3 regions of the Janthinobacterium sp. SUN137 genome follow, and region 3 is predicted to be linked to each of the others. Evidence: predicted binding sites of a transcription regulator. Region 3 holds the regulator's gene; each other region holds the start of a gene.
The links. The regulator FNR, encoded in region 3, switches genes on or off when oxygen is low (the NO sensors DNR and NnrR bind a similar motif). The targets are predictions, from matches to a motif close to TTGATNNNNATCAA.
Positions count from the first base shown of each region.

Region 1: the regulator FNR is predicted to act here: its motif matches at 1,835-1,848, upstream of cqsA (alpha-hydroxyketone-type quorum-sensing autoinducer synthase).
Region 2: the regulator FNR is predicted to act here: its motif matches at 1,888-1,901, upstream of O3298_RS23690 (PAS domain-containing methyl-accepting chemotaxis protein).

Region 1 is NZ_JAPWHZ010000001.1:798,682-802,858, forward strand. It holds gene O3298_RS03690 (GIY-YIG nuclease family protein) at 1-10, shown strand, start outside; gene O3298_RS03695 (MarR family winged helix-turn-helix transcriptional regulator) at 68-517, shown strand; gene cqsA (alpha-hydroxyketone-type quorum-sensing autoinducer synthase) at 523-1,770, opposite strand; gene O3298_RS03705 (HAMP domain-containing sensor histidine kinase) at 1,923-3,221, shown strand; gene O3298_RS03710 (response regulator) at 3,225-4,177, shown strand, end outside.
Region 2 is NZ_JAPWHZ010000004.1:713,902-718,078, forward strand. It holds gene O3298_RS23685 (DEAD/DEAH box helicase) at 1-1,573, shown strand, start outside; gene O3298_RS23690 (PAS domain-containing methyl-accepting chemotaxis protein) at 2,012-3,667, shown strand; gene bamE (outer membrane protein assembly factor BamE) at 3,703-4,011, opposite strand; gene O3298_RS23700 (hypothetical protein) at 4,008-4,177, opposite strand, start outside.
Region 3 is NZ_JAPWHZ010000004.1:63,422-67,598, forward strand. It holds gene ccoG (cytochrome c oxidase accessory protein CcoG) at 1-1,224, shown strand, start outside; gene O3298_RS20740 (FixH family protein) at 1,327-1,851, shown strand; gene fnr (fumarate/nitrate reduction transcriptional regulator Fnr) at 1,855-2,613, opposite strand; gene O3298_RS20750 (response regulator) at 2,863-4,177, shown strand, end outside.

The DNA of each region.
Region 1 (4,177 bases), on a different contig from region 3:
GCTGTATTGAGCGGCATTGCTTTACACTTGCGTACTCAAGCATTTCGCAACGGATAAAATGGACGCCATGAACGATCACACTCTCCCGTCGCCGGACGCCGATGGCGCGCTGGACTTTTGCCTGCGCCTGGCGCGCGCCCAGGCGCTCATCGTGCGCCGCTTCGACAGCGCCCTGGGCAATTTGCATGGCCTGAGCTTCAGCGACTATCAATTGCTGTACCAGCTGCAGCGCGCGCCCGGTGCGCGCCTGCGCCGCATCGACCTGGCCGAGCGCCTGGCGTTGACGGCCTCCGGCGTCACGCGCTCCTTGATGCCACTGGAAAAGATTGGCCTGGTGGCACGCCAGGCCGATGCGCGCGACGCCCGCGTCGGCTATGCCGTGCTGACTGCCGCCGGCCAGGAATTGCTGGGACATGCGAGCGCCACCGCGCAGGCGGTGGGGCGCGAATTGCTGCAGGATGCGCCGGCAGAGCAGCTGGGAGCGCTTTCAGCCCTCCTGGGCCGGCTGGCCGGCTGACGACGCTACACGAGCGCCAGCCTGCGCAGGCGCCGCGTCGACGGCCAGTGTTCCACGCCCGCTTCGGCGCGGATGGCGGCGCAGCCCGCCAGCACCCGCTCGATGGCCGCCCCGTCGAGCCCCGCATTGAGGGTCAGGCGCACGAGGGCGCGGTTCTTCGCCGTTGCCGGGGCGCAAAACATGGCGCCGTAAATGCCTTGCCGCTCCAGCGCCTGGCGCAGGACCAGGGTGGCCGGTTCGCCGCCCGCTTCCAGCGCCACGATCTGCTCCGTGCCATCGCTGACGTTGTAGCCCAGTTCGCGCAAGCCTTCGCGCACCTGCAGCGTATGGCGTTGCAGGGTGGCGCGCCGTCCATCGGCGGCCATGATGAAATCGAGCGCCGCGCCCAGCCACGCCAGCTCGTGCGCCAGCAAACAGGAACTGAAGATGGCGGGCCGCGATTCGGACAAAAAATAGCCCTTGAAGCGGCTGGAACAGCTGATGAAACCGGCCCGGCCCGCGAAGGCCTTGGCCAGCGACGCCGTGCGGAAATGCACGCGGTGGCCCAGTCCCCACGCCTCCACCAGGCCCGCGCCCTGCGGGCCATGCGTGCCCAGCGAGTGCGACTCGTCGACCACCACCACGCAGTCGCTGCGCTCGGCGATGTCGAGCAATTCCAGCAGCGGCGCCAGGCTGCCGTTGGTGCTGTACAGAGCGTCGACGACGATCACGCCGCGGCCATGCTTTTCCACCTGCCGCCGCAAGTGCGTCATGTCGTTGTGCAGGAAGGGCACGGCCTGGGCCTGCGCCGACAGCACGCCTTCCCACAGCGAGGCGTGGGCCTGCATGTCGAGGTAGACGGGAATGCCGGGGCTGGCGATGCACTGGATCAGCCCGACGTTGGCCGCCATGCCGGACTGCGCCAGGATGCCGTCCTCGCTGCCCATGAAGCGGGCCAGCCGGCTTTCCAGCCGGTGTTGTTCGCTGCCCTCCTGCAAGTACACGGCCGACATCAGCATGCCGCCCGCATTCGCCTGCAGGGACGCCACCTGGGCCGCCACCAGCGCCGGCTCGGCGGCGATGGACAGGTAGTCATTGCCAGCCAGGAAAATGGCATGGGCGGGTGTCGGTTGCCAGGCATGGGGATGCTGGCCGCCCAGCAGCTTTTCGATGCGCGTGACGTGGTGCGCATCCATGCGCCGCACGATGTAGTCTGGCAAGCAGTGTTCTGCGCGGACGAAGGATGGGGCGTGCAAGCTGGTAGCGATGGTCATGAGTTTTCTCCTAGGGAAAGGTTTGCTGCGGCTTAAAGCCTTGACCGTCTCGCGAACCCATCCATTGACGTATATCAATGTCCGATGAGATAACCGTTCAACCAGGAAAATTTACGCGATGATAATGTTCTGAAGAGAATCAAGGCAGAGTCATGACGCAGCAATTGCAAGGACGATGGACACACTGGCGCAGGCGCCTGCTCCATTCGCTGCTGCATGAACGCATGCCCCATGAAAACCTGGCCGGCAGGGTTGCCATGCTGGCCGCCGTGGGCACGGTGGCGATGCCGCTGTACTACCTGCTGTGGAATTACTTTTTTCCGCAAGCCTATGAAAACCTGACCTTGCGCCTGACGGGCGTGGGCATCTGCGCGGTCGGCCTGTTTGCGCGCCACTTCTCGGCCCGCTGGCTGTCGCGTTACCTGCTGTTCGCGCTCAGCTACATCCTGCCGTTCTTCTTTACCTTCATGTTTCTGATGAACCACGCGTCGTCCATCTGGAGCGAATCGCTGCTGATCGGCCTGGTCGTGCTGTTTCATTTCGAAACGAAGCTGGCTTGCCGCGCCTACCTGATCGGCACCAGCACCGCCTGCCTCGCCGTCATCCTGCAGGGAGAAGGCGACTTCCTGCTGCAGCGTGAAGTGCTGCAGCAACTGCCCGTGCACTGGTTCACCATAGCCGCGCTGTCCGTGGTGAAAGTGGGCAGCAAGGTGCTGGAGCTGGAGCGGCTGGCCGGCCTGTCCGCCGGGCTCGGTTCCGTGGCGCACGAGCTGCGCACGCCGCTGACCAGCGTGGAAGCCAATGTGCGGGGCATGCGCCGGCTGCTGCCGCAGCTGGCCGGCCAGACGCACGACTTGCCGCCGCTGCAGGAAGCCCTGTCGCGCATCCAGTTCGAAGTGCGCCACATGCAGCACATGATCGATTTGTTCCTGATGAGCGCCAGCGCCGTGAACCGCAACCTGCAGCCCAGCCAGGCGCTGTCGATGCTGGCGATGGTGAACTCCGTGCTGAAGCGCTACCCATTCACCGGCAACAGCCAGCGCAGCCGCGTCAAGGTGGACGTGCGCGCCGACTTCCAGTTCGCCGGCCAGGACGAACTGTGCGTGGTGATCCTGCTGAACCTGCTGAGAAACGCGCTGAAAGCCATCCAGCGGGCCGGCAAGGGCCGCGTGCGCATCATCATCGACGGCGCCCGCCCCGTGCCCAGGCTGCTGTTCATCGACACGGGCTGCGGCATCGCGAAGAACCGCCTGCCGCTGATCTTCGAGCGTTTTTATTCGTATCCCGTGCATAACGGCAGCGGCATCGGCCTGGCCCTGTGCCGGCAGATCATCACGGCCTGGCAGGCGCGCATCCGCTGCGTGTCGCGCGAGCATGCGTATGCGATTTTCATCCTGGAATTTCCCCAGCCCCTGCCTGCCCGCTTACAACCCTCTTCCCCCGCAAGGTGATGCATGCAACTGCCCGTCTACTCCCATCCGACCCTGACCGTATTGATCGATGACAGCGATTCCTTCCTGAAAAGCTTGGCGTTCCAGCTCGATCCCGCGCTGGCGCGCCTGACCTTTCATGACACCAGCAGCGCGCTGCACTGGCTGCGCCACAGCACGCAGCCGGGCGAGACGCCGCTGCACGTCAATTTCGATACGCAAAACCTGCCGCGCGACCAGCGCAACGTGGCGCTCGACCTCGAACGCATCTGGCGCATCAGCGGCCAGGCGCAGCGCTTTGCCGTGCCTTCCGTGCTGGTGGTCGATTATTCGATGCCGCAGATGAATGGCCTGGAATTCTGCCAGGCCGTGCGTGACTTGCCGTGCAAGAAGATTTTATTTACGGGCGCGGCCGATGAAAAAGTGGCCGTGACGGCCTTCAACCGGGGCTTGATCGACCGCTACATCAAGAAGAGCGACGACGATGCGCTCGATATCCTGGAACAGGAAATCGTTTCCCTGCAACGCGAATTCTTCCTGCAGCAGTCGGACACGGTGCGCGACTTGCTATTGCTGCACGACTATAGTTTCCTGCAAGACGAAGCCATGGCCGCCGTCGTGCAGGAGCTGTGCCGGCGCCATGGCTTTGTCGAGTTCTATATTTTCCCGAATCCCTGCGGCATCCTGTTTTTCACGCGCGACGGCCAGGCCCGCCTGATGATCATCGAGACGGAACGCAGCCTGCACACGCAGTACGAAATGGCGCGCGACAGCGACGCGCCCGAGTCCCTGCTGCTGGCCTTGCTGGAAATGCGCGTGATCCCGTACTTTTCCGATGCCGACAGCGACGGCATGTATGCGGCGCACATCGGCGAAAACTGGTTCCGCTACTGCGCCGCGCCGACCATCTGCCTGGGGCGCGAAACCTATTTCTGGGCCCTGTTCGACGTGCCGCCGCACCAGCTGGGGCAGCCAGT
Region 2 (4,177 bases), 650 kb from region 3:
CAAGCGCATCGCCACCACTTACCTGGTGAACCCGGCCGAAGTGACGGTTGCCGCCAAGACGGGCACGGCCGACAACATCCGCCAGCGCTACTGGCTGGTGTCGGGCATGCACAAGCTCGACGCGCTGACCCGCATCCTGGAAGCGGAAGCGTTTGACGGCATGATCATCTTCGCCCGCACCAAGCTGGGCACGGAAGAACTGGCCGGCAAGCTGCAAGCCCGCGGCTTCTCGGCTGCCGCCATCAATGGCGACATCCAGCAAGCCCAGCGCGAGCGCACGATCCAGCAGTTGAAAGACGGCAAGATCGACATTTTGGTCGCCACCGACGTGGCCGCCCGCGGCCTGGACGTCGAGCGCATCAGCCACGTCGTCAACTACGACGTGCCGCACGATCCGGAAAGCTATACCCACCGCATCGGCCGCACGGGCCGCGCCGGCCGCAGCGGCGAAGCGATCCTGTTCATCACCCCGCGTGAAAAGAACTTGCTCAAAGCCATTGAACGCTCGACCCGCCAGCCGATCGGCATGCTGGAACTGCCGACCATCCAGGCCGTCAACGACGTGCGTATCGCCAAGTTCAAGGAACAGATCAGCGAAACCCTGGCCTTGGGCGAACTGGAACAGTTCCAGTCGCTGATCGAAGATTTCGAACGTGAACAGAACATTCCCGCCATCGAAATCGCCGCCGCCCTGGCGAAGATGGCGCGTGGCAATGTGCCTTTGTTGCTGGACAAAAACAAGGCGCGCGAGCAAGCCACGTGGCAAGACGACCGTCCTGCGCGCCAAGACCGCTTTGACCGCCCTGAACGCAATGACCGTTTCGAACGCAATGACCGCTTCGACCGCAACGAGCGCAGCGAGCGCCCGGCCTTCCCGAAAAAGGAACGCATCCAGCGTCCGGCCGACGCCGGCATGCAAACCTTCCGCATTGAGGTAGGTCATCAGCATGGCGTGAAGCCGGGCAATATCGTGGGCGCCATCGCCAACGAAGCGGGCATCGATTCGAAAAACATCGGCCGCATCGAAATCTATGACGACTACAGCGTCCTGGACTTGCCAGACAGCATGCCGAAAGAATTGCTGGACCAGCTGAAAACCGTGTGGGTGGCGGGCCAGCAGTTGCGCATCAGCCGCGACGGCGACGCACCGGACCTGGCGCCGCCAGCCGCGCCGCGCAAGCCGTTCGCCGCCAAGTCCGCGCCAGCGTTCAAGGATGCGCCGGCGGACGCGGGCGAAGTTGCCCCGCGCGCGCCGAAGAAGGAACGTCCACGCCCGGGCGTGACGGCCTACCGCATCGAAGTGGGCCGTGAGCACGCCGTAACGCCAAGCAACATCGTCGGCGCCATCGCCAACGAAGCGAACCTGGAAGCCAAGCATATCGGCCGCATCGATATCTTTGACAACTACAGCGTGCTGGACTTGCCGGAAGGCATGCCGCCGGAAATCCTCGACCACCTGAAATCGGTCGTCGTTTCTGGCCAGAAACTGCGCATCAGCCTGGACGACGGCACGACGGAGCGCAAGCCTGCGCCACCGCGTCCGAAGTCGCCACCACGTAAAACGTACAAGTAAGCCATCCCCACGGGTGCTCCGGCGCCTGTGTCGCGGATTGGAGACACATCCCCCACTGGCGCATTCGCGCCAGTTTTTATTTTCCCTCAAGAAATAAACATGATTGCCGCGTTATGGTTGGCGGCAGGTATTGCCATCTGCCGGCAATGGCCGCCGCTCCTTTGCATCTTTTTATCGGCGTAAACGCCATCTTTATTGCCTGCTGCATCGATACATAATTTTTTATTAATTATTGTATGTGCACGCAATTTAAATTTTGCATTTCAATAAAATCAATCAAGTTGAATCAAAGTAAATCCTAAAATATAAATAAATTGACTTTTATTAAATTGTTTGACTGGCGTCACTGTCGCCGAGGCGATATATCATGGGTGCTTGATGTGGTATATTGTTTTTATGTTTTTGTTATGCTAGTTGAAAAAAAATAGAGGAGCGACGATGCGGGTCAATACGCCTATCACGCAAAATGAATACGTATTAAATGAAGGCATGACGATTGTTTCCACCACGGATTTACAGGGAAACATCAATTACGCCAATCAGTATTTCATTGAAGTCAGCGGTTTTTCAGAAATGGAACTGCTGGGTGCGCCACAGAATATCCTGCGCCATCCCGATATGCCGGCCGAAGCGTTTGCCGACCTGTGGGACACCATCAAGACGGGCATGCCCTGGACCGGCATGGTCAAGAACCGCTGCAAGAATGGCGATTTCTATTGGGTCTTCGCCAATATCACGCCCGTCATCGAAAGCGGCCGCCCGATCGGCTATATGTCCGTGCGCACCAAGCCCACGCGCGAGCAGATCAACGAAGCGGCAGCCCTGTATAAAAGTTTCAAAGACGGCAATAGCGCCAACCTGGCGATCCGCAATGGCCGCGTCGTGCGCCAGGGCTGGGCCGCCAAGCTGGCCGAGTGGCGCAAGCTGAGCCTGTCGCAAGACCTGGCACTGCATTGCATCGTCTTCGGCGTGGTGCTGGCCATCCTCGGCTGCGCCGTGTGGAATATCGACGGTGACACGAGCACGGCCACGCGCAGCTGGCTCAGCGGTGCCGCCGCCGCCGCCGTGGCGCTGATGCTGTATTTCTGGGCCCATCTGCACAATTCCCTCGTCGCCCCGCTGGGCGACGCCATCACGGTGGCGCGCAAGATGGCCGGCGGCGACTTGACGGGCGTCATCGACAAGGTGCGCGACGATGACATGGGCCAATTGATGGCGGCCTTGCGCCAGACCAACATCAACTTGCACAGCATCATCGGCGACGTGCGCGCCAACTTCGAGGATATCCGCATCACCACGGCGGAAATTGCCACGGGCAATATGGACTTGTCCAGCCGCACGGAATCGCAGGCGTCCAGCCTGGAGCAGACGGCGGCCAGCATGGAAGAACTGACGTCGACCGTGCAAAACAGCGCCGACCACGTGGCCACGGCCAACGACCTGGCGGCGCAGGCGTCCACCGTGGCGGCCAAGGGCGGCACCATCGTCAGCGAAGTGGTCACTACGATGGATGAGATCAGCAGCTCGTCGCGCAAGATTCTCGACATTATCGGCTTGATCGACGGCATCGCCTTCCAGACGAATATCCTCGCCTTGAACGCGGCCGTGGAAGCGGCCCGCGCGGGCGAGCACGGTCGCGGCTTCGCCGTCGTGGCCGGCGAAGTGCGCAGCCTGGCGCAGCGCTCGGCGACGGCCGCGAAAGAAGTGAAAAACCTGATCGACCATTCGATCGCCACCGTGAACGCGGGCAGCGTACTGACCAGCAATGCGGGCGCCACCATGGCGGAAGTGATCGCCTCGGTAGCCCGCGTGACGGAAGTGATGGACGAGATTTCCTCGACCACGCGCGAGCAGAACCAGGGCATCGGGCAAGTCAACCAGGCCGTCATCCACATGGATGGCATCACGCAGCAGAATGCGGCGCTGGTGGAGCAGGCGGCCGCGGCCGCCACCAACCTGGCGCAGCGCACCGACAGCGTGGCCCAGTCGATCGGCATCTTCAAGCTGAAGGCGTCGCCCAAGCGCAAGGTTGCCGGCGTGGGCCGCAGCGTGGGCGCGGGCGTCGCGTCGCGGGCCTTGCTGAAGGCACGATAAGCATGCCATTCCCGCCAGCGCCATGCTGGCGGGAATCACTTCCGTACCTGGTACACCTCGCCGCTGCGCACCTGCTTCACCACCCCATCCCCGCCAAACAGAATCACATATTCCCCCTGCGCGCCCGAGGCCGCCGGATAGGTGTACATCCACACTTCCTTGCCGTTGTCGAAACGGATGGATGTGCTGTCGCCCAGCGCGGCGCGCACCTGTTCGCGCGTGCTGCTGCCCACTTGCACCGTCTGTTCCAGGGTGGCGTAGGGAACATTCTTGCTGGCTTGCAAGGCGCGCGTGCCGGAGCAGGCGACCAGCAGCGTCAACAAGATCAGCGACAGCCACTTCATGGCGCCACCTCGTCCATATAAGTAAATTCCAGCAGGGTGTCGTCCGGCCAGTTGCTATCCCACAAGGGCGCGTAATACGTGCGGTCAAGCAAGACTTGGCAATCGCAATAGGGCAGCGAGGCGGGCGTTTGCTCGCCGCCCGCGTACAGCATGGTGAACGGCAACG
Region 3 (4,177 bases):
CTGTTCGATTTGACCACGCGCAAGTTCTACATTTTCGGCGTCGTGCTGTGGCCCCAGGATTTCATCTATCTGGCGGCCCTGCTGATCATCTGTGCGTATTTGTTGTTCCTCGTCACGGCCATTGCCGGGCGGGTGTGGTGCGGGTTCTCTTGCCCGCAAACGGTATACACGGAAATTTTCCTGTGGGTCGAACGCCGCATCGAGGGCACGCGCAGCGCGCGCATGGCCCTCGACAAGCAGGGCCCCTCCGTGCGCAAGGCGTTCAAGAAGACGGCCAAGCACCTGGTATGGGGCGCCATCGCCCTGTGGACGGGCTTTACCTTTGTCGGCTACTTCACGCCGATCAAGGAATTGGCGCAGTCGGTGACCACGCTGAACTTCGGTCCCTGGGAATGGTTCTGGGTCTTGTTCTACAGCCTGGCAACCTACGGCAACGCGGGCTGGCTGCGCGAGCAGGTGTGCAAATACATGTGCCCCTACGCGCGCTTCCAGAGCGCCATGTTCGACCAGGACACTTTGATCATCACCTACGATGCCAAGCGCGGCGAACCACGTGGCGCCATGAGCAAGAAGGCCGGCAACAACGACAAGCTGGGCGATTGCATCGACTGTACCCTGTGCGTGCAGGTGTGTCCGACCGGCATCGATATCCGTAACGGCCTGCAGTATGAATGCATCGGTTGCGCCGCTTGCGTCGATGCCTGCAACAGCGTGATGGACAAGGTCGACCGGCCACGGGGACTGGTACGCTACAGTACCGACCATGCGATGGAAAACAACTTCAATTCGAAGCAGATACGCCAGCGCGCCATGCGCCCGCGCGTCTTGATCTACACTTCCATCCTGGCCCTGATCATCATCGCCGTGTGTACTTCGCTGGCCCTGCGCACGCCCCTGAAAATGGACGTGATCCGCGACCGCGGTTCCATGGGACGCGAAGTGGAAGACGGCATGATCGAAAACGTCTACCGCCTGCAGATCATGAACACATCGGAGCAAAGCCAGCATTTCAAAATCAGCGCTTCCGGCTTGCCGGGCCTGACCTTGCTGACGCGCGAAGAAGTGACCTTGCAGCCGACGGAAACGCTGGGTTGGCCGATCCGCCTGCGCGTGCCGCACGGCGTGGGAGAGAAGGGCTCGAACAAGATTGCGATCGAATTGCAATCGCTGGACGACCCATCGCTGCATGTGCGTGAAAGCGCGGTATTCATCGTGCCACGTTAACAAGGAAAGGCGGACGGGGACCGGGTGCCCTCGCCGCCGCCACGAAGTTGCAGGAAGGCCGGTCCCCATGCGGGGACTGGCTGATTAAACAGGAGAAATATCATGTCCGACAGTCTGAAACTGCAAGCACCCGTTGCACCGTGGTACAAGCATCGCTGGCCATGGCTGCTGATGATCGGCCCCGGCCTGTCCGTGGTCGTCGGCAGCTTCATGGGCTATATCGCGTTTACGCAGCCCGATGCGCTGGTGGTGGGCGATTATTACAAGCAGGGCAAGGCGATCAACCAGGATTTGAAGCGCGACACGATCGCCAGCGACCTGGCGATGGATACGCGCCTGTCGTATGACGTGGCGCAAGCGCGCCTGACCGGTTCCGTGCACAGCTTCGGCAAGGCCTATCAGGCGCCTTTGCAGCTGCACCTAGCGCATGCGACCCTGCCGGAAAAGGATATCAAGGTGCTGGTACAGCCCGATGCGGCCGGCAATTTTTCCGTGGCGCTGCCGATGCTCGAGCGCAGCCGCTGGCAAGTGCTGGTGGAAAACGACAAACGCGAGTGGCGCCTGTCCGGCATCTGGACCTGGCCGCTGCAGCGCAGCATCGCGCTGCATGCGGACGAGGAACTGTAAGTCTTATTTGCAGACGTCCGTGCCGGCCGTAATCGCCTTCAGTTTCGCCGGCTGCAGGATTTCAATTTCCCGGTTCGAGACGCGCAGCCAGCCTTCCTTCTTGAACTTCGACAGCAGGCGGCTGACGCTCTCGATGGTCAGGCCCAGGTAGTTGCCGATTTCCTCGCGCGACATGCGCAGCTGGAAATTGCTGCCCGAATAGCCGCGCGCTTCATAGCGCGACGCCAGGTTGACGATGAAGGCGGCAAAGCGCTGCGTCGCCTGCATATTGCCCAGCAACAGCATGACGCTTTGCTCGCGCGTGATTTCCTGGCTCATCATGCGGTGGAAATGGCGCAGCAGGGTCGGCATATTGCCCAGCAATTGTTCCAGGCTGGAAAACGGGATTTCACACACTTCGCTGTCTTCCAGCGCCACCGCATTACAGTGGTGGCGGTCGGCGCTGATGGCGTCCATGCCCAGCAGTTCGCCCGCCATCTGGAAGCCCGTCACCTGCTCTTCGCCGCCCGGATTGATCTGGTACGTCTTGAAATGCCCCAGGCGGATCGCATACAGGTTCTGGAACGAGTCGCCGATACGGAACAGCGAGGCGCCGCGCACGATCTTGCGGCGGCGGCCTATGATCTGGTCCAGCCTGTCCATGTCGCCCACATCGAGGCCCATCGGCAGGCACAATTGATGCATGCTGCAGGTCGAGCATCGCGCACGCAACGCCTCCACGTTCACGGTGGGCAAGGTTGGAGTGAGTAGCGCTTCAGTCATGTCGGTACCTTTTAGAAAATGCAACAACAAGTTTACTGCATACAGCCGCATACAGGGTTGCCGTATGCCAATTTCACCGTAAATTCGGCGAATAAACGACGTCCAGCCTTTAATTATATGGCAACATCGTCAAAAGCCCATCCGGGACGGGCAATTTGCGCGGCACCGCTTGCCAAGCTGGGGCATTGATAGGAAAATTCCTGACAGCATTATCTGCCGCCTGTGCCGCCCGGTACTGAAAAGGAAATCATGAAGCCTCTCGGCATTAAAGCAAAAGTCGCGCTGGCCACCAGCCTGACCTCGATCGCCATGATCGCGCTGGTCACCATGATCCAGGTGCAGCACATGCGCGACGACTTCACCCGAGTACTGCTGAGCCAGCAATCGTCCCTGATCACCCGCACCGCTGCCGAGCTCGACGACAAGCTGGGCATGCTGCTGCAGATCGTCACCCTGACGGCCCGACAGCAGCCGCCGGAATTGATCGCCCGGCCCGCCCAATTGCGCGAATACTATTCGCGCCGCTCGATGCTGGTGCTGTTCGATGACGTGCTGGTGCTCGACGCGCATGGCGCCGTCGTGGCCGACATGCCGGAGGTAGCGGGGCGCGCCGGCATCAACGTCGCCGAGCGCGAGTATTTCCAGACCGTCCTGCGCACACGCCAGCCCATGATCACCGAACCGATGCTGGGCAAGTCGAGCGGCATGCCCATCGTGCAGATGGTGGCGCCCGTGCTGGCCGCCGATGGCCAGGTGGCCGGCGTGGTGATCGGCGTGCTGCGCCTGTACAAGGACAACCTGCTGGGCCGCCTGCGCTCGGAAAAGATCGGCAAGAACGGCTATTACTTCATCCTCACGCGCGGCGCCGTGCCGCGCTACGTGCTGCACCCCGATACCAGCCGCTTGCTGCAACCGCGCAAGCCGAACGCCAACCTGACGACGACCCAGCTGCTGAAGGAAGATGGCGAAGGCAGCATGGTCAGCACCAACAGCCGCGGCATCACGGCCGTCAACAGCTTCAAGCGCCTGAAATCCGTGAACTGGCTGCTGGCCGCCTCGCTCCCCGTCGAAGATGCCTTCGAACCGTTCGATGGCGTGCTGTACCGGCTGGTGCTGTGGAGCATCCTCGCCTCGCTGCTGGCCGCCTTTGTTCTGGGCTGGGTCACCGTGCGCCTGCTGTCGCCGCTGGTGCGCCTGCGCGACACCCTGCAAGCCCTGCGCACCAGCGGCAGCCGCTTCACGCCCGTGCCGGTGCAGCAGCGCGACGAGATCGGCGAACTGACGGAAGCGTTCAACGGCCTGATGAGCGAACGCGACCGCCTGCAGCAGGAACTCGAATCGCGCGCGGCGGAGCTGGAACAGGAACGCGACCGCGCTGAGGCGGCCAACCGCGCGAAGAGCGATTTCGTGGCCAACATGAGCCATGAAATCCGCACGCCCCTCAATGCCGTACTGGGCATGGTGTATTTGCTGGGCAATACCAGGCTCGACACGGAACAGCGCAAGTATCTGACCATGGTCAGAGTGGCGGGCCAGTCGCTGCTGGGCATCCTCAATGACGTGC